DNA from 2 places in the Azoarcus sp. Soil_N_20 genome. Region 1 is predicted to be linked to the other one. Evidence: predicted binding sites of a transcription regulator. Region 1 holds the regulator's gene; the other holds the start of a gene.

The links. Region 1 encodes FNR, which switches genes on or off when oxygen is low (the NO sensors DNR and NnrR bind a similar motif). Its sites were predicted from a motif close to TTGANCTAGNTCAA; they were not measured.
Region 2: the regulator FNR is predicted to act here: its motif matches at 3,825-3,838, upstream of AC3A35_RS09825 (thiamine pyrophosphate-dependent enzyme).

The regions. Positions count from the first base shown of each region.
Region 1 covers NZ_JBDGKX010000018.1:23,498-37,915, forward strand. Annotated here, with positions in the region: gene ccoG (cytochrome c oxidase accessory protein CcoG) at 1-78, shown strand, start outside; gene AC3A35_RS24170 (FixH family protein) at 103-603, shown strand; gene AC3A35_RS24175 (DUF3149 domain-containing protein) at 628-780, shown strand; gene AC3A35_RS24180 (hypothetical protein) at 822-1,070, shown strand; gene AC3A35_RS24185 (universal stress protein) at 1,124-1,567, opposite strand; gene AC3A35_RS24190 (MBL fold metallo-hydrolase RNA specificity domain-containing protein) at 1,688-3,097, shown strand; gene AC3A35_RS24195 (PHA/PHB synthase family protein) at 3,241-4,926, shown strand; gene AC3A35_RS24200 (NfeD family protein) at 5,015-6,526, shown strand; gene AC3A35_RS24205 (slipin family protein) at 6,523-7,302, shown strand; gene AC3A35_RS24210 (Crp/Fnr family transcriptional regulator) at 7,395-8,081, opposite strand; gene AC3A35_RS24215 (SirB2 family protein) at 8,190-8,579, shown strand; gene fnr (fumarate/nitrate reduction transcriptional regulator Fnr) at 8,615-9,355, opposite strand; gene hemN (oxygen-independent coproporphyrinogen III oxidase) at 9,471-10,862, shown strand; gene AC3A35_RS24230 (sulfite exporter TauE/SafE family protein) at 10,928-11,641, shown strand; gene AC3A35_RS24235 (MerR family transcriptional regulator) at 11,666-12,079, opposite strand; gene AC3A35_RS24240 (heavy metal translocating P-type ATPase) at 12,151-14,391, shown strand; gene AC3A35_RS24245 (heavy-metal-associated domain-containing protein) at 14,416-14,418, shown strand, end outside.
Region 2 covers NZ_JBDGKX010000004.1:70,128-84,545, forward strand. Annotated here, with positions in the region: gene AC3A35_RS09810 (PAS domain S-box protein) at 1-1,366, shown strand, start outside; gene AC3A35_RS09815 (response regulator transcription factor) at 1,341-1,979, shown strand; gene AC3A35_RS09820 (potassium/proton antiporter) at 2,056-3,801, shown strand; gene AC3A35_RS09825 (thiamine pyrophosphate-dependent enzyme) at 3,904-5,781, shown strand; gene AC3A35_RS09830 (indolepyruvate oxidoreductase subunit beta) at 5,778-6,380, shown strand; gene AC3A35_RS09835 (DUF2182 domain-containing protein) at 6,887-7,666, opposite strand; gene AC3A35_RS09840 (DUF1326 domain-containing protein) at 7,680-8,285, opposite strand; gene AC3A35_RS09845 (winged helix-turn-helix domain-containing protein) at 8,450-10,396, shown strand; gene folD (bifunctional methylenetetrahydrofolate dehydrogenase/methenyltetrahydrofolate cyclohydrolase FolD) at 10,490-11,365, shown strand; gene purE (5-(carboxyamino)imidazole ribonucleotide mutase) at 11,385-11,876, shown strand; gene AC3A35_RS09860 (5-(carboxyamino)imidazole ribonucleotide synthase) at 11,889-13,043, shown strand; gene AC3A35_RS09865 (L-threonylcarbamoyladenylate synthase) at 13,040-14,122, shown strand; tRNA gene AC3A35_RS09870 (tRNA-Ala) at 14,172-14,247, shown strand.

The DNA.
Region 1 (14,418 bases):
GTGTTCTTCGAAGTGTACCCCGAGGACGAACCAAGTCTCAGGCTGCGCGAGAAGACCACTTTCCTTTTTCCTCGCTGAGATGACTGAACAATGAGCGTTACTGTGTCCAACAAGAAAGCCGAGCCCTGGTACAAGCAGGGCTGGCCCTGGTTCCTGATTGCCCTGCCGGCAACTGCGGTGATTGCGGGCTTCATTACCCTGGCCATCGCGATCAATACCTGGGACGGACTGGTGGTCGATGACTACTACAAGGAAGGCCGCGCGATCGTTCAGACGATTGGACGTACCGAGCGTGCGAAGGAATTGGGCCTGTCCGCGCAACTGAGGGTCCGCACCGACTCCCTGCGAATCGATCTGTCTGCGGCGAAGCCCGAAGATCTGCCGCAATCGATTCGGCTGACGATTGCACACCCCACCCGTGGCGGGTCTGATCAGGAGCTGTTCCTGAGCGGGCCGGGGGGCGTGTTCGAGGGCGCGATCAAGCCCCTGAGCACGGGACGCTGGTTGTTTCAGCTAGAAGACGAGTCCCGCAGCTGGCGGATGAACGGGACCGCATACCTTCCGACAGAGACGGAAATAAGGGTTGATCCATTTGGTTCTTAATCTGTCGACGAAGGAGGTTTTATCATGGCCTGGAAGGAGTTGTTTACGACCGACATCGGTCTCCTCAGCCTGTTTACGATTGGCTTTATTCTCGTCATGGGGGCGTATATTTACCGCTACGCGATGCGCCACATGGCCGAAGACGAGCAGAAGGCGAAAGCAGACGCTCAGCGGTAACTCAACCACGTTCGTTGTTGCACGGTAAGGAGGGTACTTCCATGCAGAAACTGATTCAGGTGCTTTGGCCGTCGTTCCTGGTGGCTGGAGTGGTGGAGGCTGTTTTCTTTACCGTGATCAACCCGCGCGAATTGTATCTGTTCGGTGATCCGATTCATCTCGATCCACTCGCGACTTATTCGATCGGTTTTTTTGCCTTTTGGCTGATCTGTGCGGCATCGAGCCTGACGACCCTCTACTTTCAGCGCACCGCCGACGAGATAAATCATCCGGAGTTGCATCAGCATTGAAGCAGAACGGCCCGCAACGCGGGCCGTTCTGCTTTCGACACCTGCGAGTGTCATTATCGATAGACGAGTACCGGGGTTTTGCTGTGGGTCAGCACCTTTTGGGTCTCGCTGCCGAGCAGCAGGCCGGCAATGCCTTTGCGCCCATGGGATGCCATGAATATCAGGTCGCAGCCGTGACGATCGGCGGCGTCGATGATGGCCTCATACGGGACTTCGTTGACCAGTGTATCCGTGCCGGAGAGTACGCCGGCAGCATCTGCAGCCGCCTTGGCGCGTTCGAGAATGTGCTCGGCCTCCTGTTGTGCAGAGCGGGCAAACTGTTCGGGCGTGGTCGGATCGATCAACGCACCTTCGCCATAGATGGGCATGGGGAAATCGGGCTGAGCATAGAAGAACGTGATTCTCGCCCCTGTCTCTTTTGCATACGTGATCGCACGGGCTACTGTGCCCTCCGAGAGGGGAGATCCGTCCGTTGGTACGAGAATATGCTTGAACATGTCGCTGCTCCTTTAGACGCCATCAATAAGCAATTATAGTCAGTCAAGCATCCTCCCTATGCTTGATCGCAGTCAACTCCGGACCAGAACGTATGGGTGATGCTGAAGAGCGGAGGGAACATGGACATCACATTCTATGGTGCAGTCGGAGAGGTGACCGGATCCTGTGCTGTCGTGCGTCATGAGGGCGGTGCCTTCATGGTCGATTGCGGCATGTTTCAGGGGGGCAAGGAAGCCGGGCTGAAGAATCTGCGTGCGCTTGATTTCGATCTTGAGCAGATCGATTTCGTGTTGCTGACTCATGCCCACCTCGATCACTCCGGGCTCTTGCCCCGTTTGCTTGCACTTGGCTATCGCGGTCCGGTGCATGCCACATCGGCCACGGTCGATCTGCTCGGGGTCATGTTGCTCGACTCGGCGTACATCCAGGAGAAAGAGGCCGAATTGGCCAACCGGCGACATCGCTCGCGGCATGCGCGACGAGGCTGGGATGTTGCGCCGCTGTATACGGTGGAGCAGGCACGCAGCACCCTGCATCGGCTGCGCCGGGTCGACTACGAGGCCACGCTGCATCCGGGCAAAGGGGTGGTCTGCCGTTTCCACGAGGCGGGTCACATCCTGGGCTCCGCGATCATCGAGGTCGAGGTGAGCGAGCGCGGGAGCGCACGCAAGATCGTGTTCACCGGCGATCTTGGGCAGCCCGGGCGGCCAGTGTTGCGAGATCCCTTTATTGTGAGGGATGCCGATCTTCTCTGTATCGAGACCACCTACGGCAATCGTGCCCATCGAGCGATGGTCGACACCGAGAATGAGCTCGTTCATGTGCTTACCGACACGTTGAGGCGCAAGGGGGGGAACGTCATCATTCCCGCTTTTGCGGTAGGGCGCACCCAAGAAGTGGTATTCGTGCTGGCGCAACTGGTGCGTTCGGGGCGGGTGCCGAACCTGGAGGTGGTTGTGGACTCGCCGATGGCCACCGCGGTCACCGACCTCACGCTGCAACATTCCGCATTGTGGGATGATGAAACGCGCGAACTTCTGGCCTGGACCCGGTCGAACCACGAACGCTTTCGATTGCGTTTTGTTGCCGACGTTGAAGAGTCGATGGCGTTGAACCACCACCACGGGGGACTAGTGATCATCTCTGCCAGCGGAATGTGCGATGCCGGACGAATCAAATTCCATTTGCGCTATAACCTCGGACGGCGGGAGTGCTCGGTCATCATCGCCGGCTTCCAGGCCGCGGGCACGCTCGGACGCAGGCTGGTCGACAAGGCCCGGGTGGTGACAATTTTTGGCGAGCGCATTCCTGTGCGGGCAGATATCTACACCATAGGCGGACTCTCGGCGCATGCAGATCAGCCGGCACTGCTCGAATGGATGCGTCATATTGAACCGCCGCCACGACGAACTTTCCTTGTCCATGGAGAGGCTGAAACGACTGCGACCTTTGCCGAACTGGTCAATGCGCTACCGGGTTGGCCCGCGTCGATCGTGCCCGAAGCGCGGGTCGCCTACCCACTGAATTGAGGCGGGAGCCCATGCTCCCGCCCGTAATGCCGGAGTAAGTCATGACCACAAGAACAAGCAGGAGCGGAGGCAATCATTCCTCCAAAGGTGGCAGGCCACGGCGTGTCGAGCAGTTCGATCCCGGCCAGGTGGTCAAGCGTGCAATGCGTGAGCTGCATGATGGGGTCGAGGGTACTGTCGATCCACTCGGCATGAGTGCCCCTATCATTCACGCCCATCTCGCGTGGGCGGCACATCCGCAGGAGCTTGCCGAGCGCCTTGCCGGACTGTCGACCGATTTGTGGAAGCTGCAACTGCACTCGATGAATCGCATGCTCGGACTGCAGAGCAGCGATCCGATTCGTCCGAATGCAGATGATGCCCGCTTCGCTGACCCGGTATGGAGCGAGTACCCCACCTGGGATCTGACCAAGGAGTGGTATCTCGCATTCACACACCACATGCAGAACATGCTTTTCGACACCCCGGGGCTGGCGGGGAAGGAGCGGCGCAGGGCGGCGTTCTGGTGGCGGAACTGGCTCAATGCGATGGCGCCGACCAACTTTCTGTGGACCAATCCGGTGGCGCTGCGCAAGGCGTCGGAGACCCAAGGCGAGAGTCTGGTCAATGGTTTCCGCAATTTCCTCGATGACCTCAAGGCCGGGGATGTGCGAATGACCGACCCCGGTGATTTTCGCGTCGGCGAGAATCTGGCGACCACCGAAGGGGCCGTGGTGTTCCGCAATCGCCTGCTCGAAGTCATTCACTATGCGCCGACCCAGCGCGCAGTGCATGCCGAACCGGTCGTCATTGTCACCCCCTGGATCAACAAGTTCTACATTCTCGATCTGGTGCCGAAGAAAAGCATGATCCGCTTCTTGCTCGACCAGGGCCTGGATGTGTTCATCACCAGCTGGAAGAACCCGGACGGATCGATGCGTGACTGCCGCTTCGACGACTATCTTGTGGACGGGGTGCACGCCATCGTCGAGGTGGCACGGAGTTTTACCGGTGCGCACAAGGTCCATGCCGTGGGTTACTGCATCGGCGGGACTGCACTGGCGATGTACATGGCCTGGGCCAACCGTCATTTCAAGGCGGAGGAGGTGCCCGTTGCCGACTGGACCTTGCTCACCACGCTGGTTGATTTCCACAAGCCCGGTGACATCGAGGTGTTCATCGACGATGCGAGCATTCGCTACATCACCAACAACATGGCGACCAAGGGCTTCCTCGATGGCAGGGAGATGGCGTCGGCCTTCCGGCTGCTGCGCTCCAATGGCCTGATCTGGCACTACGTGGTGCACGGCTGGCTCTACGGCGATACGCCGCCGCCATTCGATGTGCTGTACTGGAACATGGATACCACCCGTATGCCGTTTGCGATGCATGCGTGGTATCTGCGTGAGCTTTATCTGAACAACGCGCTGGTGCATCCGGATGCCCTCGCGGTGGCCGGCGAGCCGCTCGATCTTGCCCGCGTTTCACAGCCGCTGTACGCGGTTGCAGCGGAGGACGATCACATCGCCCCCTGGATGCAGACTTACAAGGTGAATAACCATGTCACCGGCCCCAAGCGTTACGTGCTGTCGAGCTCGGGTCATATCCTGGGCATCATCAATCCCGTGGTGACGCCGGCCAAGCGCAAGTTCTGGGTGGCAGAAGCGCACCGTTCGGATACGGCGGAGCAGTGGCGGGCCAGTGCCATCGAGCACGACGGGAGCTGGTGGACCGACTGGATGGCGTGGCTCAAGCCGCGCGCGGGCGAGTTGGTCGAAGCGCGGCCGGCTGCAACCGCTCAGTACCCTGCACTCGCTCCGGCCCCGGGTACTTACGTGATGGAGCGTTGAGGAGGGCAGAACTTCTGCCCGGGTGCGGACTCCCACACAAGGAGCAGATTCGCCGATTTGACGACCTGGCAGCCACGGAGGTCACCCCATGCAAGCATGCGCGGTTTCACGGTCTTGGCGCGTCATCGGGCTGGCACTGGTGCTGATCGCACTGGTGATGGTCGGTGGGCCGGCAGCCGCAGCCAGCGCGAGCGTGCTGCAATTGGGTGTCGAGGGCGTGATCGGCCCGGCGACGGCCGATTACATTCATCGCGGTCTTGCCCGTGCCGCTCGATCCGGTACCGGGCTGGTCGTGATCGAAATGGATACTCCCGGCGGCCTCGACACCTCGATGCGCATCATCATCAAGGATATTCTTGCCTCTCCGGTGCCGGTGGTCACCTTCGTATCGCCAGAGGGCGCGCGGGCGGCGAGCGCCGGTACTTACATCCTGTACGCGAGTCATATCGCGGCGATGGCGCCGGCGACCAACCTTGGTGCCGCGACCCCGGTGGCGATCGGCATCGGTGGGGCCCAGCCGGGCAAACCCGGCCCCGAAACGCGGCCCGAACCCGCCGAGGATGAGCAGGCTGCAGGGGCCGATAACAAGAAAAAGGATGCCGCATCCTCCGGGAATGGTGACGCTGCCACGAGACCTTCCGCGCAACCCGCGCCAAAGCCGACATCGAAGCCGCTCGCCGGTACCGATGCGATGACCGCCAAATCGGTCGAGGATGCCACCGCCTACATCCGCAGCCTGGCACAGCTGCGCGGGCGCAACGCCGATTTTGCCGAACGCGCGGTGCGCGAGGCGGCGAGCCTGTCGGCAGAGGATGCGCTGGCGCAGAAGGTGATCGATATGATTGCGGCCGACGTTCCTGCACTGCTCGCGCAGCTCGATGGCCGCGAAATTGCCCTGATCGGCGGCAAGGTGGTGCTCGCCACCGCCAACGCCACCATTGAGCACCACGAGCCGGACTGGCGCAACCGCATCCTCGCCTCGCTGGCACATCCGCAGGTGGCGCTGATCCTGATGATGATCGGGATCTACGGCCTGTTCTTCGAGTTCACCTCGCCGGGCTTCGGTGTGCCGGGTGTGGCCGGCGCCATTTCGCTGCTGATTGCGCTCTACGCCTTCCAGTTGCTGCCGGTTAATTGGGCGGGGGTGCTGTTGCTGGCGATCGGTGCCGGTTTGATGCTGGCCGAGGCCTTCATCCCGAGCTTCGGCGTGCTCGGCGTCGGCGGCGTCATCGCCTTCATTGTCGGCGGGCTGTTCCTGATGGACACCGAGGCCCCAGGTTTTGGTGTCCCAGTGGCGTTGGTCATCGGCCTGGCGCTCACCAGTGCGGCGGTGCTGCTGGCGATCGGCAGCTTTGCCGCCCGCAGCTTCAAGCGCCCGGTGGTGAGCGGGCGGGAGGAGATGGCCGGCGCATGCGGTACCGTCATCGGCCCCGCGGTCGAAGGCGGATGGTGGGTGATGGTGCATGGCGAGCGCTGGCGGGCCCGCTCGAATGCCCCGCTCGAACCTGGCAGCAGGGTGCGGGTCGATTGCCTCAACGGGCTTGTGGTGGATGTTTCACCGGTAACCGATTCCCCAAATTTACGGAGCGCCTCATCATGATCGATCTCCAACTTGGCTTTGCGCCCCTCCTGCTCCTGCTCATATTTCTCGTTGTCGCTTCGATCAGGATCCTGCGCGAGTACGAGCGCGGTGTGATCTTCATGCTTGGCCGCTTCTGGAAAGTAAAGGGCCCTGGTCTGGTGATCGTGATCCCGGGTGTGCAGCAGATGGTGAAGGTGGATCTGCGCGTGGTGACCATGGATGTGCCTTCGCAGGACGTGATTTCGCGCGACAACGTGTCGGTCAAGGTGAATGCAATCGTGTTCTTCCGTGTGGTCGACCCGGAGAAGGCGATCATCCAGGTCGAGAACTTCCTGGTCGCGACCAGCCAGCTGGCACAAACGACCTTGCGCGCGGTGCTCGGCAAACACGAACTCGACGAGATGTTGGCCGAGCGCGAGCGGCTCAACCTTGATGTACAGCAGATTCTCGATGCGCAGACCGACTCATGGGGCATCAAGGTGACCAACGTCGAGATCAAGCATATCGATCTGAACGAGAGCATGGTGCGCGCGATCGCCCGTCAGGCCGAGGCAGAACGCGAGCGCCGCGCCAAAGTGATTCATGCGGAAGGCGAAAAACAGGCGGCGCAGGCGCTGATGGAAGCAGCTGCAATGTTGTCGCGCGAACCGGCGGCCATGCAATTGCGCTATCTGCAGACCCTTACCCAAGTGGCCGGTGACAAGAGTTCGACCCTGGTCTTTCCGGTGCCGGTGGACCTGATCGGCAGTTTCCTCGGCCGGGGCAAGGAGGCGGTGCCGAAGGATGCGGCCTGAGTGGCCGCGTTGCACAAGGCGCAAGCGCGGGCTTGACTCTGGTCAAGGTGGCCGCGGGCGCGTCTGTTGGAAACTTCGAATGCGAGCTTGGTTCAGCCGTTGTAGCGTGCCAGGGCGCGGGGGTCATGCAGTTCGATACGTTTTCCATGCACGCTGATCAGTCCGTTGTCGGCGAGGTCGTGGAAGATTCGAGACAGGGTTTCAGGGGTCAGGTTGAGGCGTGAGGCGATGACCTGCTTGCTGGTCGGCAGCGAAATTTCTGCGGGTTTTCCGTCGTCGCTACCGGTTTGCTGCAGCAGATAGCCGATCACGCGTTGAGTGCTCGAACGCAGCGAGTAGGTCTCGACGTCGCGCACCATGTTGTGCAGCCTGATGGCCATCCCGGCGAGAAGCTTGCGGGCAAACCCGGGATCCTGATCGACCAGTTCCGACACCACGTTCTGGCCGATGTGCAGCAGTGCCATGTCGCTCAGGGCCTCGGCGAACACCGGGTAGGGGCGGTCCATGAACATCACCGCTTCACCGAAACTCTGTTGCGGGCCGACGATCTCGACAACCTTTTCGTTTCCCTGGGCGGACGAAAATGCGAGCTTCAACTGACCGGATACCACGAAGTAGAAGCCATGAGCCATATCGCCACGCTGGAACAGCAGCTCGCCCTTGGTGAGATGGCGCTCTCGCGTAAAGCGGGCGACGCGCTCGAGTTCCGGGTCGGACAGTTCGCCAAACAGTGGAATCTGGCGTAGCAGGGCGGTGAGATCGGAAGGGGGATGAGTCATTGCATGCTCCGTCAGTCAAGGCTGAATTCTAACCTCGGCTGGGTCCCGCGCGCAGGCCGTGGCTGCGTCGGGTTTCTGGCCGAAAGGCTTCATTCCTGGAGATATGGCGTGTATCAGACGCTCAAGTACATACATGTGAGTTGCGCGATACTGAGCGTTGGTGGATTCGCGTTGCGCGGATGGTGGATGCTCGGTGACCATCGCCTGCTCGCGCATCGTCTCACCCGAACCTTGCCCCATGTCGTCGACACCGCACTGCTCGGCAGTGCCATCACGATGGCAGTGATGATCGGCCAGTATCCGTTCCAGGCCGACTGGATTACCGCCAAGGTCATCGGCCTGGTGGCGTATGTGGTGCTCGGTACGATCGCCCTCAAGCGTGGACGCACACGGCGGATTCGGGCCATTGCCTATGGTGCGGCACTACTGGTTTTCGGCTGGATCGTGTCGGTCGCGCTGAGCAAGAACCCGGCCGGCTGGCTCGCACAGGTCGTTTGATGTCCTGCGGCAGGATTCGTTCTGTCGAATGCCGCTCAGCGCGCACCCTGCTGGTGCTGGATCAGCTTTTTGAGCCCCGCGTTGTTGAGGATGCGGATGTGCTTCTGCTGAACGGCAACGAGGCCCTCTTCCTGGAAGCGGGAAAAAGCACGCGACACGGTCTCGAGTTTCAGCCCCAGGTAGGAGCCGATCTCCTCGCGCGTCATCCGCAAGTGAAACTCCGCCGCAGAAAAGCCCCGCGCAGTGAAGCGTTGCGACATGTTGAGCAGGAAGGCAGCCAGACGTTCCTCCGCACGCATCGAGCCAAGCAGCATCATCACGCCATGGTCGCGCACGATCTCGCGACTCATGACCTTGTGGAACTGGTGCTGCAGACCCTCTACGACACGCGAGAGTTCTTCGAGTTTGGCGTACGGAATCACGCAGACTTCGCTGTCCTCGAGCGCCACGGCGTTGCAGGAGTGGAGTTCGGTGCTGATACCGTCGAGGCCGAGGATCTCGCCGGTCATCTGAAAACCGGTGACCTGTTCGCGACCGTCCTCGAGCAAGACGTCGGTCTTGAATGAACCGGCGCGGATCGCATAGATGGCTTCGAACAATTCCCCCGCTCGGTACAAGGGCTGCTGGCGTTTGATCTTGCGCCGGGCCCCGACGAGTTCGTCGAGCCGGTCGAGCTCGGTATCGGACATGCCGAAAGGCAGGCACAATTCGAGGAGGTTGCATTGGGAGCACGCGGTCTTGAGTGCTGCCGTGGTGATCGGCACCGTTGCCTTCATTTGCACAGTAAACTTGCTCCGTGTCTGGATCGGGTATATTCCCGCCGTTGATCCAAGTCAACCACAAAATGCCGGCTTTCTGCCATTGTTAAGTACACCTTGACGCAGCGCGACCATGACCAGCCAGACAGAACTTCTATTCGATCCCCAGCTGATTCGTCGTTTCGACATCAACGGGCCCCGTTATACCTCTTATCCCACGGCAGATCGTTTCGTCGAGGCATTCGACGCTCGCGCGCTGACCGACTGGCTTGGCAAACGCGCCGTCGGTGGGGTGAGTCGACCGTTGTCATTATACTTCCACATCCCGTTCTGTAACACGATCTGCTACTACTGTGCCTGCAACAAGATCATCACCAAGGATCATGGGCGCTCGGCCAAGTATTTGAATTACCTGGCGAAAGAGATCGAGATGCAGGTGGCTGCGCTGGGCGGAACGAGGCAGGTCACGCAGTTGCACCTCGGTGGCGGCACCCCGACCTTCCTGTCGCACGGCGAGATGCACCAGTTGATGGAGTCGGTGCGCAAGCACTTCAACCTCGTGCCCAACGGCGAGTACTCGATCGAGGTCGATCCGCGCAAGGTCGATTTCGATACGGTCGAGATGCTCGCCGATCTCGGCTTCAACCGCATGAGCGTCGGCGTGCAGGATTTCGCCGAGGACGTCCAGATTGCCACCAACCGGGTCCAGAGCGTCGAGGAAACCAAGCTGGTGATGGATGCCGCGCGCGCCACCGGCTTCAAGTCGATCAGCATGGACCTGATCTACGGCCTGCCCAAGCAGAACGTGATCAGCTTCAACCGCACCCTCGAGCAGGTGCTCGAACTGTCCCCGGATCGCATCTCGCTGTACAGCTATGCGCACCTGCCCGGGCTGTTCAAGCCGCAGCGCCGGATTGCCCAGAGCGATCTGCCGTCGGCCGATTCCAAGCTGCAGATCCTGCAACTGGCGATCCGGCGGCTTACCGAATCGGGTTACGTCTATATCGGCATGGACCACTTCGCCAAGCCCGACGACGAGCTCACCGTTGCCCAGCGTCAGGGGCGCCTGCATCGCAACTTCCAGGGCTATTCCACCCAGGCGGAATGCGATCTGCTCGCCTTCGGTGTGTCTGCCATCGGCAAGATCGGTCCGGTCTACTCGCAGAACGTGAAGACCCTCGACGAGTACTACGATGCACTCGACCGTGACCAGCTGCCCGTGTTGCGCGGGATCGAACTCACCGCCGACGACCTCCTGCGCCGTGCCATCATCCAGGCGCTGATGTGCCATTTCGAGCTGTCGATCGAATCGATCGAAATCGCCCACCTGATCAACTTCCGCGAGTACTTTGCCGAGGAGCTGGCCGACCTCAAGGAGATGGAGGCTGCAGGGCTGGTCAAGCTGGATGGGGACTGGCTCAGTGTCGAGCCTGCAGGGCGTCTGCTCGTACGCGGTATCGCGATGGTGTTCGACCGCTACCTGCGTGCGGATCGCGAGCGCGCCCGGTATTCCCGGGTCATCTGACGGTGAGGGCGAGGGGAGCGGCGTAGAATGCGCACTCCGCGTCCCCTGCCCAGTTCTGAGAATCTATGCCCGAAACCGGTTATCTGGCCGTCTTCCTGATCGGCCTGCTCGGCGGCACCCACTGCGTGTCCATGTGCGGCGGTATTGTCGGCGCCCTGACCGTGCAGGTGCAGACGCCGACAGACCGCGGTCGGCAGTGGCCGATCCATCTGGCCTACAATCTCGGCCGGATCGGCACCTATACCGCAATCGGTGCCCTGCTTGGCGCAATCGGTTCGGTCGGCATGCTCTACGATGGCGTGCTGCCGGTGCAGATCACGCTCTACGTGCTCGCCAATCTGATGCTGATTGCGCTCGGGCTCTATCTCACCGGTTTCACCCGGCTGCTCGCCCCGGTGGAGCGGCTAGGGCATCAGCTGTGGCGCCGCATCCAGCCCCTTACCCGACGCTTTCTGCCCGCTCGTTCGGTCAAGCAGGCCTTGCCACTCGGCCTGTTGTGGGGGTTCCTGCCCTGTGGTCTGGTGTATTCGATCCTTGCGACGGCATTGGTTACCGGATCGGCCCCCCGCGGAGCGGGCCTGATGCTGGCCTTCGGGCTCGGCACCTTGCCCAATCTGATGCTCGCCGGGATGCTGTTCAAACGCTTCCGTGACCTCACCCGCAACAGCAAGGTCCGGTTTGCGTCGGGTTTGCTGGTGCTCGGTTTCGGAGTGTTCGGGCTGTTCCATGCGCCCACCCTCGGCGGCCAGTTGTGGAGCGGGGTGGTGTGCACGATCTGATCCCGGCGCGTCAGGGGGCGGCCGCTACTGCTCGCTCGACAGTGCGCGCAAGATGGGGCAGGGCGCCGTTGCATCAGTGTGCTGGCAGCAGTTTACGAGCTCGGCGAGGGCTGCCCGCATATCGGCCAGTTGCCGGATCCGGTCGTCGATCAGTTTGATTTTTGCCTGGGCCAGGGCCCGTGCGCGTTCGCGGTCGGTGTCCTCGTTGAGTGCCAGCAGGCCATCGATCTCGTCGAGCGAGAAGCCCAACTGCTGGGCGCGGCGGATCGCGCGCAGGCGGGCGAGTGCAGGCGTCCCGTATACGCGATAGCTTCCGCGCAACTGCTGTGGCTCGGCAAGCAGGCCGCGGCGCTGGTAGTAGCGGATCGTTTCGACGCCGACCTCGGCCGCTCGGGCCAACGCACCGATGGTCAGTTCCTTGCTGATTTGTTGGTCCATGTGTTGACTCCGTACTCAGGTACGGAGTTTAGACTGCACCTCATGTCAAAATACTGCAAGGCAGAAACACGATGCCAGAAAATCCATCCCGTCTGACGGCGCCCTCAGCCGGCCATGCGTCCGCGGCTACACTCGAGCTTTCCATCGGCGGCATGACTTGCGCAGCCTGTTCCACCCGGCTGGAGAAGGTGCTCAACCGTCTGCCCGGGGTCGAGGCCAGTGTCAACCTCGCCACCGAGCGCGCAACCCTGCATTACGCCTCGGGTGCGCTGACGGTTGGCGCTGCGGTGGCTGCGGTCGAGCGCGCCGGCTTTAGTGCGACCGAGGCGGCAAACGTGGTTCGCGAGGAAGTTCGCGCCCGTCAGCAGCGGGAATGGAAGGGCGAGTTCCGGCACTTCTGGATTGCCGCACTGTTGACCCTGCCGCTTGCCGCCCAGATGCCGGCGATGTTCGGCCTGTGGCCGGGCGGCGAGATGCAGCACGACCTCGTGCCGCGCTGGATGCAAATGCTGCTGGCCACCCCGGTGCAGTTCTGGATCGGCGCGCGTTTCTATCGCGGTGCATGGGCTGCGCTGCGGGGTGGCGGTGCAAACATGGATGTGCTGGTCGTGCTCGGCACGTCGATGGCGTATTTCTACAGTCTCGTGGTCACCCTGGCGGACCGCCACGACCTGCATGTGTATTTCGAAGCGTCGGCGATGATCATCACCCTGATTCTGCTCGGCAAACTGCTCGAAGCGCGCGCCAAGGCCCGTACCACCGCCGCGCTCGATGCCTTGCTGCGGCTGCAGCCGAAGATGGCACGGGTTGAACGCGACGGGGTCCTGGTCGAGGTGCCGGTGGAGACGCTGACGCCCGGTGCAGCATTCGTGCTGCGACCGGGTGATGCAGTGCCGGTCGATGGCGTGGTCGAAGCGGGGAACTCGGCACTCAACGAGTCGATGCTCACCGGCGAGAGCCTGCCGGTGGACAAGCAAACGGGGGACAAAGTGTTTGCCGCCACGGTCAATGGCGATGCCGTGCTGCACTGCCGGGCAACCGGCGTGGGCGCCAGCACGCTGCTGGCCGGTATCATCCGCCTGGTCGAACAGGCGCAGGGCTCGAAAGCGCCCGTTCAGCGCCTTGCCGATCGCATTGCGGCGGTGTTCGTTCCGGTGGTGGTCGTGATCGCCAGCCTCACCCTGATCGGCTGGTGGCTGTGGTCGGGCGACTTTCAACTGGCGCTGATCAATGCGGTTGCCGTGCTCGTGATTGCCTGCCCCTGTGCCCTGGGACTGGCCACGCCGACTGCGATCATGGTCGGCACCGGGCAGGGCGCGCGCGCCGGTATGCTGGTAAAGAACGCAGAAGCGCTCGAACTGGCCGAACGCCTCACCGTACTGGCAGTGGACAAGACCGGCACGCTCACCGAGGGCAGCCCCGCGGTGACGGATGTGGTTCCGGCTGACGGATGGACGCGCGCAACATTGCTCGCCGCGGCCGCTGCACTCGAACAGACCAGCGCACATCCGGTGGCCGCCGCCGTGCTGGGTGCCGCCCAGGCCGACGAATTGACCATCGAGCCGGCCAGCGAGGTCAGGGCGATACCGGGCAGGGGGGTGGAGGGGCGTTTGGGAGGGCTGCGTGTGGTCCTCGGCACGACCGACTTCCTGTGGGCGCAGGGTGTGACGGTTCCCGAAGCCGTCAGTGCGCCGCTTGCGGCAGCCGGCAAGACGCTGGTGGCGGTCGCGGTGGATGGGGCCTATGCCGGCGTGATCGGGGTAGCCGATCGCGTGCGTGCCGACTCCGCGGCGGCAGTGGCTCGTCTGCAGGCCGGCGGGGTGCGGGTGGTGATGCTGACTGGGGATCACCCCACCACTGCACAGGCGATTGCGGCACAGACCGGGATTACCGACTGGCGCGCCGGGGTGCTACCGGCAGACAAGGCCGCTGTCATCGACGCGCTGCGGGCCAGCGGTGAGCGTGCCGGCATGGCTGGAGACGGCATCAACGATGCCCCGGCATTGGCTGCGGCCGACGTATCGTTTGCGATCGGGGTCGGGGCCGATGTTGCAGTGGAGGCGGCCGACATTACCTTGGTGCGCAACAGCCTGCACGGGGTGGCCGACGCCATCGACCTGTCGCGCGCGACCCTCTCCAAGATTCGCCAGAATCTGTTCTTTGCCTTTGTCTATAACGTACTCGGCATTCCGCTGGCGGCGATGGGCATGCTCAATCCGGTGGTTGCGGGTGCAGCGATGGCGATGAGTTCGGTTTCGGTGGTCAGCAATTCCCTGCTGCTTCGGCGCTGGAAGCCGGGGCGTTCAAACTAGGCAACAAACTCGAGGACTAAAACCATG
Region 2 (14,418 bases), on a different contig from region 1:
GCTCGGGGCCGAGGCGCCGTTTCCGTACTGGCCGACCGAGGAGCTCGATGTCTGTGCGCGCAATCTCGAGCTGACGCTGGGCGGGCGGGCGCCTTCCAGCGGTTTCGAAATGCGCATCCGGCGCAAGAACGGCGAGAGGCTCGATGCGCGCTTCTATCTGTCACCGCTGATCGATCTCACCGGCCGTCAGACCGGCTGGATGGCCTCGGTGACCGACATCACCGAACCCAAGCGCGTGCGTGCCGCGCTCGAGGCCGCCCATGAGCGCTTCGAGGCGGTGCTCGACGGGCTGGATGCGGCGGTGTTCGTGTCCGACGCCGGCACCGACGAGATCCTGTTCGCCAATCGTGCGTTCAAGGCCATTCATGGTTTCGATGCGGTCGGGCGCACGGTGCGCGGGGTGGCGGTGCCGCAGCCTGAGCGGGGCGACTACCGGGTCGACCCGCGCGGCCTGAGCGTGGCCGACCTGCCGCGCGAACTGTTCGACGGCGAGCTGCAGCATCCGCTGTCCGGACGCTGGTACCACGTGCGCGAACACGCCACGCGCTGGGTGGACGGCCGGGTGGTGCGGATGGGCATCGCCACCGACATCACCGACCGCAAACAGACCGCAGAAATCTCGCGTCAGCAGGAGGAGCGGCTCGAGCGCACCTCGCGCCTGATCACCATGGGTGAAATGGCTTCGACGCTGGCCCACGAACTCAACCAGCCGCTGTCGGCCATTGCCAACTACTGTGCCGGTTGCGTCACCCGCATGCAGTCCGGCAACAGCAAACCCGAGGACCTCCTTGCCGCGATGCAGAAGGCCAGCTTCCAGGCCGAGCGCGCGGGCAAGATCATCCGCCGCATCCGCGAGTTCGTGAAGAAGAGCGAGCCGCGCCGCAATGCGGTGCAGATCGCCGACATACTCGACGATGCGCTCGGATTTGCCGAGATCGATGCGCGCCGTCTCGGCATCCGGCTGGTGGCCGAAGTCGCACCGGGGCTGCCGGCGGTTTACGCCGACCGCATCATGATCGAGCAGGTGGTGCTCAATCTGGTCCGCAACGGGCTCGATGCGATGAGCGACGTGCTGCCCGAGGAGCGCACGCTGGTGGCGCGTGCGCGTCCCTTCGGGCCGCACTCGGTCGAAGTGGCGGTCATCGATCGCGGCCATGGCATCAGCGAGGAGGACCGGGCCCGCCTGTTCACGCCTTTCTATACCACCAAGGCCGAGGGCATGGGCATGGGGCTCAACATCTGCCGCTCGATCATCGAGTTTCACGATGGCCGCCTGATTGTCGACGTCAACCCGGAAGGGGGTACCATATTCTCCTTTACCTTGCCCACGGAGGCCGCAAGTGAGCGAGTCGCGCGCAGTGCCTGACCAACAGATCTACATCGTCGACGATGACGAAGCCCTGCGTGACTCCCTGGTCTGGATGCTCGAGTCCAGCGGGTATGCGGTGGCGGCGTTCGATTCCGCCGAAAGCTTTCTCGCCGCATGGCGCGAGTCGATGTCCGGCTGCCTGGTGCTCGACGTGCGCATGCCCGGCATGAGCGGGCTGGAGCTGTTCGAGGAACTCGGGCGCAAGCGCTTCACCTTGCCGGTGATCTTCATCACCGGTCACGGCGACGTGCCGATGGCGGTGTCCGCGCTCAAGAAGGGGGCGGTGGATTTCATCGAGAAGCCGTTCGGCGACCAGGACATGCTGCGCCTGATCGAACAGTGTTTGCAGCAGGAGCGCAACAGCCGCTCGAAGCGCAAGCTCGAGGCCGATACGGTCCGACGCCTCGATCACCTCACCCAGCGCGAGCGCGAGGTGCTCGACCTGATCATCGCCGGCAAGCTCAACAAGCAAATCGCCGACGTGCTCGGCATCAGCATCAAGACCGTCGAGGTGCACCGCGCCCGCGTGATGGAGAAGATGGGCGCCCATTCGCTGGCCGAGCTGGTGCAGCATGTCGTCACCGTGGAGCCGACCGCCGCCACCCGTTGAGCCATCGTCGCAACCGACAGACCGGACGCGGCAGGTACGCATAGGCATTGCTCACCTGCCATGATAAGTTCTGTCTATGACTGCGCTGAATGGCCTCTTCCTGCTCGTCGGTGTATTGCTGTTCATCAGCGTGCTAGCGAGCACCGTATCGGCGCGTCTGGGACTCCCGCTGCTGCTGCTGTTTCTGCTCGTCGGCATGCTCGCCGGCGAGGACGGCCCGGGTGGCATCCGTTTCGATGATTTTGCCACCGCGACCCTGGTCGGCCATCTTGCCCTTGCCGTCATCCTCCTCGACGGTGGCTTGCGGACCCGGGTGGAGAGCTTTCGGGTGGCACTGTGGCCGGCTGCGGTGCTGGCCAGCTGGGGGGTGGTCGGCACTGCCGCGACCCTGGGCGTGTTCGCCACCTGGTTGCTCGATGTGGACTGGCGGCTCGGCATGCTGCTGGCGGCCATCGTCGGCTCCACCGATGCGGCAGCCGTGTTCGCCCTGCTGCGCAATAGCGGGGTGCGGCTCAACGAGCGGGTCAAGGCCACGCTCGAGATCGAGTCCGGCGCCAACGACCCGATGGCCATCCTGCTGGTCACCGTGCTGGTGGAGATGCTGCTGCTTCCCGAGCAGGCCGGCGTCGGTCGCTTCCTGGCGTTGCTGACATCCCAGCTCACCATCGGCGCGGTGCTCGGCGTCGCCGGCGGCTGGGTGCTGGCGCGCCTGCTGGTCCGGCTTCAGCTCCCGGAAGGTCTCTACGCCCTGCTCATCGTGTCGGGCGGGCTGATGGTGTTTGCCGCCACCAACCTGATGGACGGCAGTGGCTTCCTGGCCGTCTACATTGCCGGGCTGGTGGTGGGCAATCGGCGCTGCCATGCGACCGAACATGTGTTGCGGGTCATGGACGGTCTGGCCTGGCTGGCGCAGGCCGGCATGTTCCTGGTGCTGGGCTTGCTGGTGACGCCATCGCATCTCGTCGATCACGCCCCCGAGGCCCTGGCGATGGCGGTATTCCTGATGCTGGTCGCGCGCCCGCTGGCGGTGACGATCGGACTGTGGCCCTTTCATTTCAAGCCGCGCGAGGTGACCTACATCTCGTGGGTGGGCCTGCGTGGCGCGGTGCCGATCGTGCTGGCGATCGTGCCGGTGATGATGGGCGTGCCCGAATCCCGGCTGTTGTTCGATGTGGCTTTCGCCGTGGTGCTGGTGTCCTTGCTGATCCAGGGGGCGACGGTGCCGGTGGCGGCGCGCTGGCTCAAGGTCGAAGTCCCGCCGCGCGACGAACCGGTCGACCGGCGCGAGGTCTGGGTGGGTGACAAGGCATCGCTCGATCTGCTCGAATTTCGTGTTGCTTCCGGCTCAGCGGCAGAAGGGCGTCACCCCGACAACATCGCCGCCGATCATGGCGGGCTGTCGGTGCGCTGCGTATCGCTGGTGCGACGTGGCCGCCTGCACGATTTGCAGGTCGATACCCGGCTGGCGGCGGGTGATTCGGTCTGGTTCGCGGCGGCTGACGACTATGCCGAGCCCCTGGCCCGCGTTTTCAGTGTCGTGACCGAACGCGAGTTGTCGGCTCACGCCGGCTTCTTCGGCGAATTCGTGGTCGATCCGTCGTGTTCGGCCGGCGATCTTGCGCAGGCCTATGGTTTCGAACTCGATCCGGAAGAGCAACCGCTGCCGCTGTGCGACATGATGCTGAAGCGACTCGGCCGCCGTGCCGTGGTCGGCGACAAGGTCGCGATCGGCAGCTTCGTGCTGACCGTGCGTGACATGGATATGCATGGCGTGGTGACGCAGATCGGACTCAAGTGCCCGAGTCCGCCGCGGATCGTCTAGCGGCCGGTGCAATCCGCACCGCGTTGACCTGTATCAACCCGGTATTGTCGACCGATCGGTAATGTCTGCTCCTTTGTCCGACCCGACGACGGAGCCATGCCCATGGGCGCACCCCTGCCAGCCTCGACCCATCAGTACCTGTTCCTGTCCGGCAACGAGGCGGTCGCGCTTGCAGTGCGCGATGGTGGTTGCCGGGTTGCCGCCGCCTATCCCGGTACGCCCTCCACCGAGATTCTCGAGGTTCTCGCGACCTACCCCGAGCTCTACGCCGAATGGTCGGTGAACGAGAAGGTGTCGCTCGAGGTCGCGCTCGGCGCGTCCATGGTCGGTGCGCGTGCCTTCTGCGCGATGAAGCATGTCGGGCTCAATGTCGCCTCCGACGCGCTGATGACGATGACCGTGACCGGTACCGAGGGCGGGCTGGTGATCGCGGTCGCCGACGATGTCGGCATGTCGTCGTCGCAGAACGAGCAGGACTCGCGCTATTGGGGGCGTTTTGCCCATCTGCCTGTGTTCGAGCCGGCCGATGCGCAGGAAGCCTACGACATGACCCGCGCGGCCTTCGCGCTGTCCGAGCGTCACCTCTGCCCGGTGATCCTGCGCCTCACCACCCGCATCTGTCACGTCAAGGGCCGGGTCCTCGGCGCCGCGCGCGAAACCTGCGAGCCGACCGGCTTCGTCAAGGATCCGCGGCGCTGGGTCATGGTGCCGGGCAACGCCAGGCCGCGGCTGCCGCTGATGTTCGAGCGCGATGGCGCGCTGCGCGCGGAAGCCGAAGGCAGCGATCTGAATCCGGTGATCGCGGGCAGCGACCGGCGGGTCGGCTTCATTGCCTCCGGTCCGGCCTTCATGCATGTGCGCGAGGCCTTCCCCGATGCGCCGGTGCTCAAGCTCGGCTTCGCCCATCCGCTGCCGCTCGAGCTGGCCCGGACCTTCGCCGAGGGGGTGGAGCAGGTGGTCGTGGTCGAAGAAACCGAAGCGCTGGTCGAAACCGAGTTGCGCGCAGCGGGCATCGTCTGCACCGGCAAGGACATCCTGCCCCGAACCGGCGAACTCTCGCCCGAGGTCCTGCGTCCCGCGATCGCCGGCCTGCTCGGCGAGGTAGCGCCGGCGGGGGCGGAGGTGGCCGCGCAGAAGGTGTTCCCGCGTCCGCCCACGATGTGCGTGGCCTGTCCGCACCTCGGCGTGTATTACACCTTGTCGCAGCTGCGCAACATCTCGATCTCGGGCGATATCGGCTGCTACACCCTGGGCGCCGGACAACCGTGGAACGCGCTCGACACCTGCATCTCGATGGGCGCCTCGATGGGCGTGGCGCTGGGCATGGACAAGGGCCGCGGCACCACCGACGACAACAAGAGCGTCGTTGCCGTGATCGGCGATTCCACCTTCCTGCACATGGGCATGCAGGGCCTGCTCGACATCACCTGGAATCGCGGCAACGTCACCGTGCTGCTGCTCGACAACCGTGCGGTGGGCATGACCGGCGGCCAGGACAACCCCGGCACCGGGCGCGACATCCACGGCGAAGCCGCACCACGGATCGATTTTGCAAAACTGTGCGAAGCCCTCGGGGTCAGGGCCGAACGCATCCGCGTGGTCGATCCCTATCAGCTGCCGGTGCTGTTCAGGGCCCTGCGTGAGGAAACGAAGGTCGCCGAGCCCTCGGTCATCATCACCGACCGCCCCTGCGTGCTGATCGACGATTACCGGGCGACGCCGCCGTACAAGGTGATGGACGAGCGCTGTACCGGCTGCGGCAACTGCGTCGATGTCGGTTGTCCGGCGATCCACGTGACCCGGCGCGAGAAGGCAGTCAAGGCTTCGGGCAAGGAGGTCGATCTCGCCTTTGTCCGCATCGAGACCGCAGCCTGTACCGGCTGCGGTCTGTGCGTGCAGCCCTGTGCGCCCGAGGCCATCGTCCATGCCCGACCGGCGCAGCCGGTCGCCTTCCTGCGCAAGGTGGGGACGCCATCATGATCATGAGCAATATTCTGGTATGCGGCATTGGCGGCCAGGGCGTGATGACCGCGACCGAAATCCTCGCCGAAGCGGCGCTGTCGCTCGGCCACGATGTCAAGAAAACCGAAGTCGCCGGCATGAGCCAGCGTGGCGGGGTGGTGACCTCGCACCTGCGTTTCGGCGAGCAGGTGCTGTCGCCGCAGATCGCGGCCGGACAGGCCGATCTGCTGGTCGGCTTCGAGGCGGCCGAGGCCCTGCGCTGGGTGCACATGCTGCGCCCGGGCGGCGTTGCGCTGGTGAATCTGGGCCGGGTGGTGCCGCCGGTGGTCAACCTCGGGCTGTACGACTATCCGGCCGATCCGGTGGCGCAGATGCGTGCCCTGGGCGTGGATGTCCATGCCTTCGATGCCAGCGCGCTGGCGCTCGAGCTCGGCAATATCCGCCTCGGCAACACCGTGATGCTCGGCGCCATGGCCGACCGCCTGCCGTTTCCCGCCGATGTGCTGCGCGATGCGGTACTTGCACGCTTCGCCAGCCGCAAACCGGCGCTGCTCGACCTCAATCGGCTGGCCTTCGAACGTGGTCGAAGGGCGGTGGCAGAGGCTGAAGCCGCCTGAATCGTTTCCTTGCGGGAAGCGCGTCAACGGGGTGAGTCGCGATCCGTCCGCAAGATCCCCCGTAGGGTTACTCAGTCGGCCACAGCTGCCCGGTTCTGGCACTCGTGCCCGAGCCACCCCCTGCGGCGGGCTGAAGCGCGCCCAACAGGCGGGCCGCTGCTGTCAAAGTTGCGAACTGTTTCGAGGCTTCTTCGATGACCGCTCGCATTGTTGATGGCAACGCGCTCTCGGCCCGTGGGTGGGCGACATGAGCGCGATCGACGGGGCTTCGCGCTCGCCGGCTCTCCGCCACTTTTTTTCGACGAAGCCTTCGATGAGCGCGTGAGCCGTTCGCCGCAGATGCTTGCCTGGCTCGGCGTCGCCCGGCGTCAGACGAGCTCGATGACCTGTCCGATGACGCCCACGAAGCCGGCTGCGCGTTGATACGTGGTCAACTGCGATGCCTCGATGCCTGCGACGAGCCGAGTGCCGGTTCGCGCCAACCCTGAGCCCCCGCCGCTTGCTTGCTAGGTGGAGCTCAGCGTGACCATCGCCAGGGCGAGGCCAGTAAACACCAGCACCACACCGCTGATCCGGCTGAAGAGCTGACCCGCAGGCACGACCTTCTCCACCAGCATGTAGATTCCCAGCCCGCCCATCCACACCAGGCTCATCACGCCACCGACGAACATCAGCAGCATCAGTGCCCAGCAGCAGCCGACGCAGAACGCGCCGTGGCGCAGACCCATGACGAAGGCGCCGCGCCGGCCCTCGCGCCATTCCGTGAGGAGAAAGCTCAGGGGTGTGCGGCACTTGGTCAGGCAGGCCTCCTTGAGGGCACTCCACTGGAAGGCGCCGGCAAGGACAAGCAGCGCCGCGCCCGCGATCGGCCCGGTCCGGCCCATCGCCGAGTCGAGCAGGCCGCGGTCGTACAGGGCCCACTGGCCAAGGGCGGCGAGCAAGGAAAAGGCAGTCCACACCGCGAGGTAGCCCGCGACGAAAATCCACGTCGGCACGAATGCGCTCGCCTCGCCATCGGCGCGACGGCGCGCCACCGTGGAAAAGGTGAAGATCATCGGAGCCGCGCCGGGCAACATCATGGCGACCATCATCACCGACCACATCAGTACGCTGACCGCGATGAACTCGAAGGCGGTCGCGGGCATGGCGGCGTGGCCCATGTCCGCATGCGCCGCGAGGCCGATCATGTACGCCCAGGCGAGCGCAGTGAGCCCGGCGAGGAGTGCCAGTGCGACAGCGGTGGAGAGCTGCGCGCGTGCGCGCAGGCCGCGCATCGTCCTTTCCATGACGGCTACTCCCTCAGGGGCCCGCGTAGCTGAAGGGTGAGTAGAACGCGGTGCGATCGGCCAGCGCCAGATCGACGCCGTGCGCCTGATGACGCAAGGCGCGCGACTTTGCCACGGTGAGGGTCTCGCCCGGCGCTACGGCCAGCGGGTGATTCCGTATCGTGACTTCGGCGCCGCCCTGGCCCTCGATTGCCTGCACGTCGGCTTCGGCGCTGTCGCCGATGCGGAAGCGCCGGCGACCGGGTTCGCTGTCGAAGCGGATCGGCAACTGCTCCACGGCGAGCACTTCGGCGATGAATGACGCGAGCAGGGCAGGGTGGCCACCGGCCTTGCCGCCAAAGATGGTGCCGAGCGCTTCGGTTTGCGAGACGTCGGCCGCCTGGTCGAGATACAACACCACCTTCCACTTGCCCTCGGCCATGTTCCCCGGTGAGTGCAGGGCGACGACCGCGTTGAGGCCGTCCAGGCCGACCGTGCCAAAACTGCCCTGGTCGATATGCCAGCCCACGAGAGCGGTGCAGGCCCCCTCCGTCGGTGAACCGAGGTAGATGCACGGGCAAGCGCCCTTGCAGCTGCAGCTCTCGAGATACTCGCCCTTGAGTTTCCATTCGGTGCTCATGTTTCGGCCCTCCTTGATGGTTGCTGCGGCCGACTTAGCCGTTCTTTTTTTATAGCTGCCCATTTCGCCCCGGCGTGACGGAGTGATGAGGAAATCATGAGGGGCCCGAGAGCCGCGGAGGAGCGGCGCCTCGCCTATAGTGAGTAAAGACCCGGGAGAACGTGATGCCACAGCGTATGGCGGACTTGCTCGAGAGCCGGGCCCGCGAGGACTTCATCGGCCGGGCCGCGGAGCGCGCCGCCCTTGGCGCCATACTGAATGCCGACGGACCTCGCGTGATCCATGTTCACGGTATTGCCGGGGTGGGCAAGAGCGCCCTGATGGGGCGCTTCGCCGCCGACGCCCGCGCTGCCGGCGCAGCGGTGGTGAGCCTCGACTGTCGCCGCATCGAACCCACCGAGAATGGCTTCCTGCTCGCCGTGGGCGAGGCCATCGGGTGCGACGCCGCCATCGAGGCGCTCACCCAGCGCCTCGGCGAGTTGGCCGGGACGGTGGTGTTGATGCTCGACACCTACGAGGTCTTTCGTCTCATGGACACCTGGCTGCGGCAGGTCTTCGTGCCCGCCCTGCGAGACAACGTGCGCGTGCTGTTCTTCGGTCGTGAGCGCCCGTTCGTGGCCTGGCACGCATTGCCGGGCAGCGCGCAGGTGCTGCAGTCGATCGCGCTCGCGCCACTCGACGAAGGCGACGCGATCGAACTGCTCGCCCGCCTCGGCACCCGTGGCGAGGATGCGGTGCGCCTGAGCCGCTTCACCTGCGGTCACCCGCTTGCGCTGCGCCTCGCGGCGGCCGCATGCCAGGATCGCCCCGGGCTGGCGCTGGAGCAGGTGCCGCTGCAGAATGCGCTCGACGAACTCACCAACATGTTTCTCGCCGATGTGGGCGACGCCGGGACGCGGCGCATCCTCGAGGGCGCGTCGGTCACCCGGCGAACGACCATTTCGCTGCTGCGCAGCCTGTTTCCGCAGTTTGCTCCCCAGGATGCCTATGACCGCCTGCGACGTCTGCCCTTCGTCGACAGCGCGAGCGACGGGCTGGTCATCCACGACGCGGTGCGCGACGCCGTCGCGCGCTCGCTCCGCGCCCGCGATCCGGCACGCTATCTCGATTGTCAGCGCATTGCCTGGCGCCAGTTGCGCAGTGAAACAACGCTTGGCGTCGGCAGCGAATCGTGGCGCTACACCGCCGACATGCTCTATCTGATCGAGAATCCGGTTGTGCGCGAAGCGTTCTTCCCGCGCGGCACCCAGCAACTGGCGGTCGAGCCGGCGCTGGGGAGCGATGACGAAGGCCTCACGGCGATCATCCGCGTGCACGAAGGCGCGACCGCTGCCGCGGTGCTGCTGGACTGGTGGAAGCGCCTTCCCGGGGCCTTCTCGGTGGTGCGGGGGCGCGACGCCGCGGTCCTCGGCTTGTGCTGCAAGCTGCCCGGCGATCGAGTGGATGCGGCGTGGTTACGCGACGATCCGGTGACCGCCATATGGCGCGCGCATCTCGCCGATCATCCCCTCGCCGCGGGCGAAACCGCGCTTTTTTGCCGGCGCTGGCTGAGTCGGGTCGAGGGCGAGGCGCCGTCGGATGTTCAGGCCGCGATCTGGCTCGACCTCAAGCGCACCTACATGGAAATGCGTCCGGGGCTGCGCCGGGTGTACCTCACCGTTCGCGATCTGCGCCCCTATGCTGCTGTCGCGCAGCACCTGGGCTTCACCATCCTCGCTGGGGGCGAGGTGGAAATGGATGGACTGGCCTATCACAGTGCCATGCTCGACTTCGGGCCGCGCTCGGTTGACGGCTGGCTGGCCGAACTTGCTGCGGTCGAACTGGGCATCGTCCACGTTCCGCCACTGCTCGACGTTGCGGCGCGCGAACTGGTACTGGACACGGAGCGCGTATCCCTGACGCCGCTTGAGTTCGATCTCATCCAGTATCTCCTTGAACACGCGGACAAGGCCGTTTCGCGCGGAGAGCTCCTGCGCCATGTATGGGGGGTGACGTACTCGGGGAGCAGCAACGTGGTCGACGCGGTCGTGTGCACGCTGCGGCGTAAGCTCGGTCGAGAAGCACGTCAGCTCGAAACGATCAGCGGGGTTGGCTACCGCCTTCGCCACTGACTCTTCCAGACCGTCAGAGTCGGAGAGGGCTGAAGCTCACCCTACCTGTCTGCCGATGCTGCTAAAATTGCGAGCTTTTTCGAGGCTTCTTCGATGACCGCTCGCATTATTGATGGCAACGCGCTCTCGGCCCGGGTGCGTGGCGAAATCGCCGAACGTGCCGCGGCGCTCTCCGCGCGTGGCGTGCAACCGTGTCTGGCGGTCATCCTGGTCGGCGAGAGCCCGGCCTCTGCGGTCTACGTGCGCAACAAGGTGGCCGCCTGCGAGAAGGCCGGCATCCGTTCGCTGCGCCTCGACTACCCGGCCGACGTCGCCCCCGCGGTGGTCATGGACAAGCTCGCCGAGCTCAATGCCGACCCGACCGTGCACGGCATTCTGGTCCAGCTCCCGCTGCCGCGGCAGTTCGACGAGGCTGCGGTGCTCGAGGCGATCAGCGTGGCCAAGGATGTCGACGGCTTCCACGCCGAGAACGTCGGCCGCCTGTCGCAGAACCAGCACGCCTTCCTGCCCTGTACACCGCATGGCGTGATGAAGATGTTCGAGGCCGAGGGCGTGCCGCTGGCCGGTGCCGAGGCGGTGGTGATCGGCCGTTCCAACATCGTCGGCAAGCCGATGGCGATGCTGCTGACCAATGCCGGCGCCACCGTCACCGTGTGTCACTCGAAGACCCGCGATCTGCTGTTTCACACCCGCCGCGCCGACATCCTGGTGGCGGCGATCGGCAAGCCGCGCTTCGTCACCGGCGACATGATCAAGCCCGGAGCCACCGTGATCGACGTCGGCATCAACCGCCTGCAAGATGGTCCTGACGCGGGCAAACTGTGCGGCGACGTCGATTTCGAGTCGGCCAAGGAGGTCGCCGGCCTGATCACCCCGGTTCCCGGCGGTGTCGGCCCGATGACCATCACCATGCTGCTCGAAAACACCGTGATTTCCGCTGGACGCGCGGCAAGCGCCGCCGGCAAGTAAGTTTCCCGAGGACAATGCAATGAGCGATACCCGCCCGGTCGTCGGCATCATCATGGGCTCCAATTCCGACTGGCCCACCATGCAGGCCGCGGCCCGGATGCTGGAGGAGTTCGACGTGCCCTTCGAGGCCAGGGTCGTGTCCGCCCACCGCACCCCCGACCTGATGTTCGAATACGCCGAAACCGCACGCGAGCGCGGGCTCAAGGCGATCATCGCCGGTGCCGGCGGCGCCGCCCACCTGCCGGGCATGGTCGCGGCCAAGACCACGCTGCCGGTCCTCGGCGTGCCGGTGCAGTCGAAGGCGCTGTCGGGACAGGATTCCTTGCTCTCCATCGTGCAGATGCCCAAGGGCATTCCGGTCGCCACCTTCGCCATCGGCGAAGCCGGTGCCGCCAATGCGGCGCTGTTCGCGGTCGCATTGCTCGCCAACGAGGATGCCGCCCTGGCCGACAAACTGACCGCCTTCCGCGCCCGCCAGACCCAGGCGGTGCTCGACATGAAACTGGACTGAAAGGCACGCATCGTGATCCTCCCGCCCGCCACCCTCGGCATGCTCGGCGGCGGCCAGCTAGGCCGCTTTTTTGTTTCGGCTGCCCACGAGATGGGCTACAAGGTCTGGGTGCTCGACCCCGATCCGCACAGCCCGGCCGCCATGATCGCCGATCATCATCTGGTCGCCGCCTATGAGGACTACGTCGCGCTCGATGCGCTGGCCGCCGAATGCGCGGCGGTCACCACCGAGTTCGAGAACGTTCCCGCCGACACCCTGGACTACCTCGCCAAGTTCATCCCGGTGCATCCGGCGGCGAGCGCGGTCGCGGTATGCCAGAACCGGATCGCCGAGAAGACCTTCCTCGCCGACCACGGTCTGCCGCACGGTCCCTTCGCGGCGATCCGCAGCGAAGACGACATCCTCGAGGCCAACGCCGGTCTGTTCCCGGCGGTGCTCAAGGTGGCGCGCTTCGGGTACGACGGCAAGGGCCAGGCCCGGGTTGCCGGCCGCGACGAGGCGCTCGCCGCCTTCCGCCAGTTCAAGGGCGAGCCCTGCGTGCTGGAGCAGATGCTCGAGCTGGACTACGAAGTGTCGGTGGTGCTCGCGCGCGACGAGAGTGGCAAGGTGGAGTGCTTTCCCACCGCCGAGAACCGCCATCGCAACGGCATCCTCGATGTCACCATCGCCCCGGCACAGGCTTCCGCGTGCCTGCGTGACAATGCGCAGGAGATCGCCGAACGCATTGCCGCCAAGCTCGGCTACATCGGCACCCTGGGGGTCGAGTTCTTCGTCTGCCGCGGCGAACTGGTGGTCAACGAGATGGCGCCGCGCCCGCACAACAGCGGTCACCACACCCTCGACGCCTGTGACGTCAGCCAGTACGAGCAGCAGGTGAGGGCGCTGTGCGGGCTGCCGCTCGCCCGTCCGCGCCAGCACTCGGCGGCGGCCATGATCAATGTGCTCGGCGAACTCTGGTACGAAGACCATAAAGGGCATGGCGCCTACCACGAGCCGGACTGGTCGGTGCTGCATGCGGTGCCCGGCCTGCGCCTGCACCTCTACGGCAAGCATCACGCCCGCCCGGGGCGCAAGATGGGCCACTTCACCGTCATCGGCGAGGACGCGGCCCAGGTGCTCGAACGCGCGCTGCAGGCCCGCGCCGCGATCGGCATCCGCGACGAATGAGCCCGGGCAAAGCCCCTGCCGCCAGCCCGCGCGGCGCGATCGAGCCACCCACGCTCACCGCCATCCGGCGCGCGGCCGATCTGCTGCGCGCCGGGGACATCGTCGGCATGCCCACCGAGACCGTCTACGGCCTCGCCGCCGATGCGCTCAACCCCGAAGCGGTGCGCAAGATCTTCGCCGCCAAGGGCCGGCCGGCCGACCATCCGCTAATCGTGCATCTGCCCGATGCCAGCCACCTGCCGCAATGGGCCGCGAGCATCCCGAAGGACGCCACCGCGCTCGCCCGCGCGTTCTGGCCCGGCCCGCTGACGCTGATCCTCAAGCGCGAAGCCGGGGTGCCGGACGAGGTAACCGGCGGCCAGGACACCGTCGGCCTGCGCGTGCCCTCGCATTCGATCGCGCTCGGCCTGCTGCAGCAGTTCGGTTCCGGCATCGCCGCGCCCAGCGCCAACCGCTTCGGCCGCATCAGCCCGACCACCGCCGCGCACGTGCAGGAAGAACTCGGCGACAAGGTGGCGATGGTGCTCGACGGCGGTGCCTGCGCCCTCGGCATCGAATCCACCATCCTCGATTTCTCGCGCGATGTGCCGGAGATCCTGCGCCCCGGCGCGATCACCGCCGACGACATCGCCCGTGTCATCGGCCGCCGGCCGCAGGTGCGCGGCGCAATGGAGGAGGGCACGCGAGCAGCTGCGTCATCCGATACCGGCGCGCAGACCGCTGTGCCCCGCGTCTCCGGCGCGCTCGCCGCCCATTACGCACCGCGCACCCCCTTGCGCCTGGTGCCCGCCGTGCACCTGGTCGAGGAGGCCGCGATCCTCGCCGGCGAAGGCAGCCGCGTGGCCGTCCTCGCCCACGGCGAACCGGACCCGCACGACGCTCGCCTGATCTGGCAGGCCGCGTCGCCCGACCCCGCCCCTTACGCCCACGATCTGTACGCCCGTCTGCGCGAACTCGACACCCTCGGCGCCGACTTCATCCTGATCGAAGCCCTGCCAACCGGCCCCGCCTGGCAAGCCATCGCCGACCGCCTCGGCCGCGCCGCAGCCGGCTCCGGCGCCGAACAGGACGAAACCTGAACAAGACGCTTCACTTTCGCCAGGCGCGCTCATATAATGCGCGCTCTTTGGGCCGATAGCTCAGCTGGGAGAGCGCCGCGTTCGCAATGCGGAGGTCGTGAGTTCGATCCTCATTCGGTCCACCAGAATTTAGTAGTAAAAACAGCGCATTACACCTTGCAGTGTGATGCGCTGTTTTGCTTTGTAGTGCAGGTTTTTGCGAATTGAGTGTGGCAGATTTGTGGCAAGCGCACTGGTTGCCACACGCGCACATCGCATGACATCGCTCAAGATTGCTGCTACGCTTCCAGTCGCCC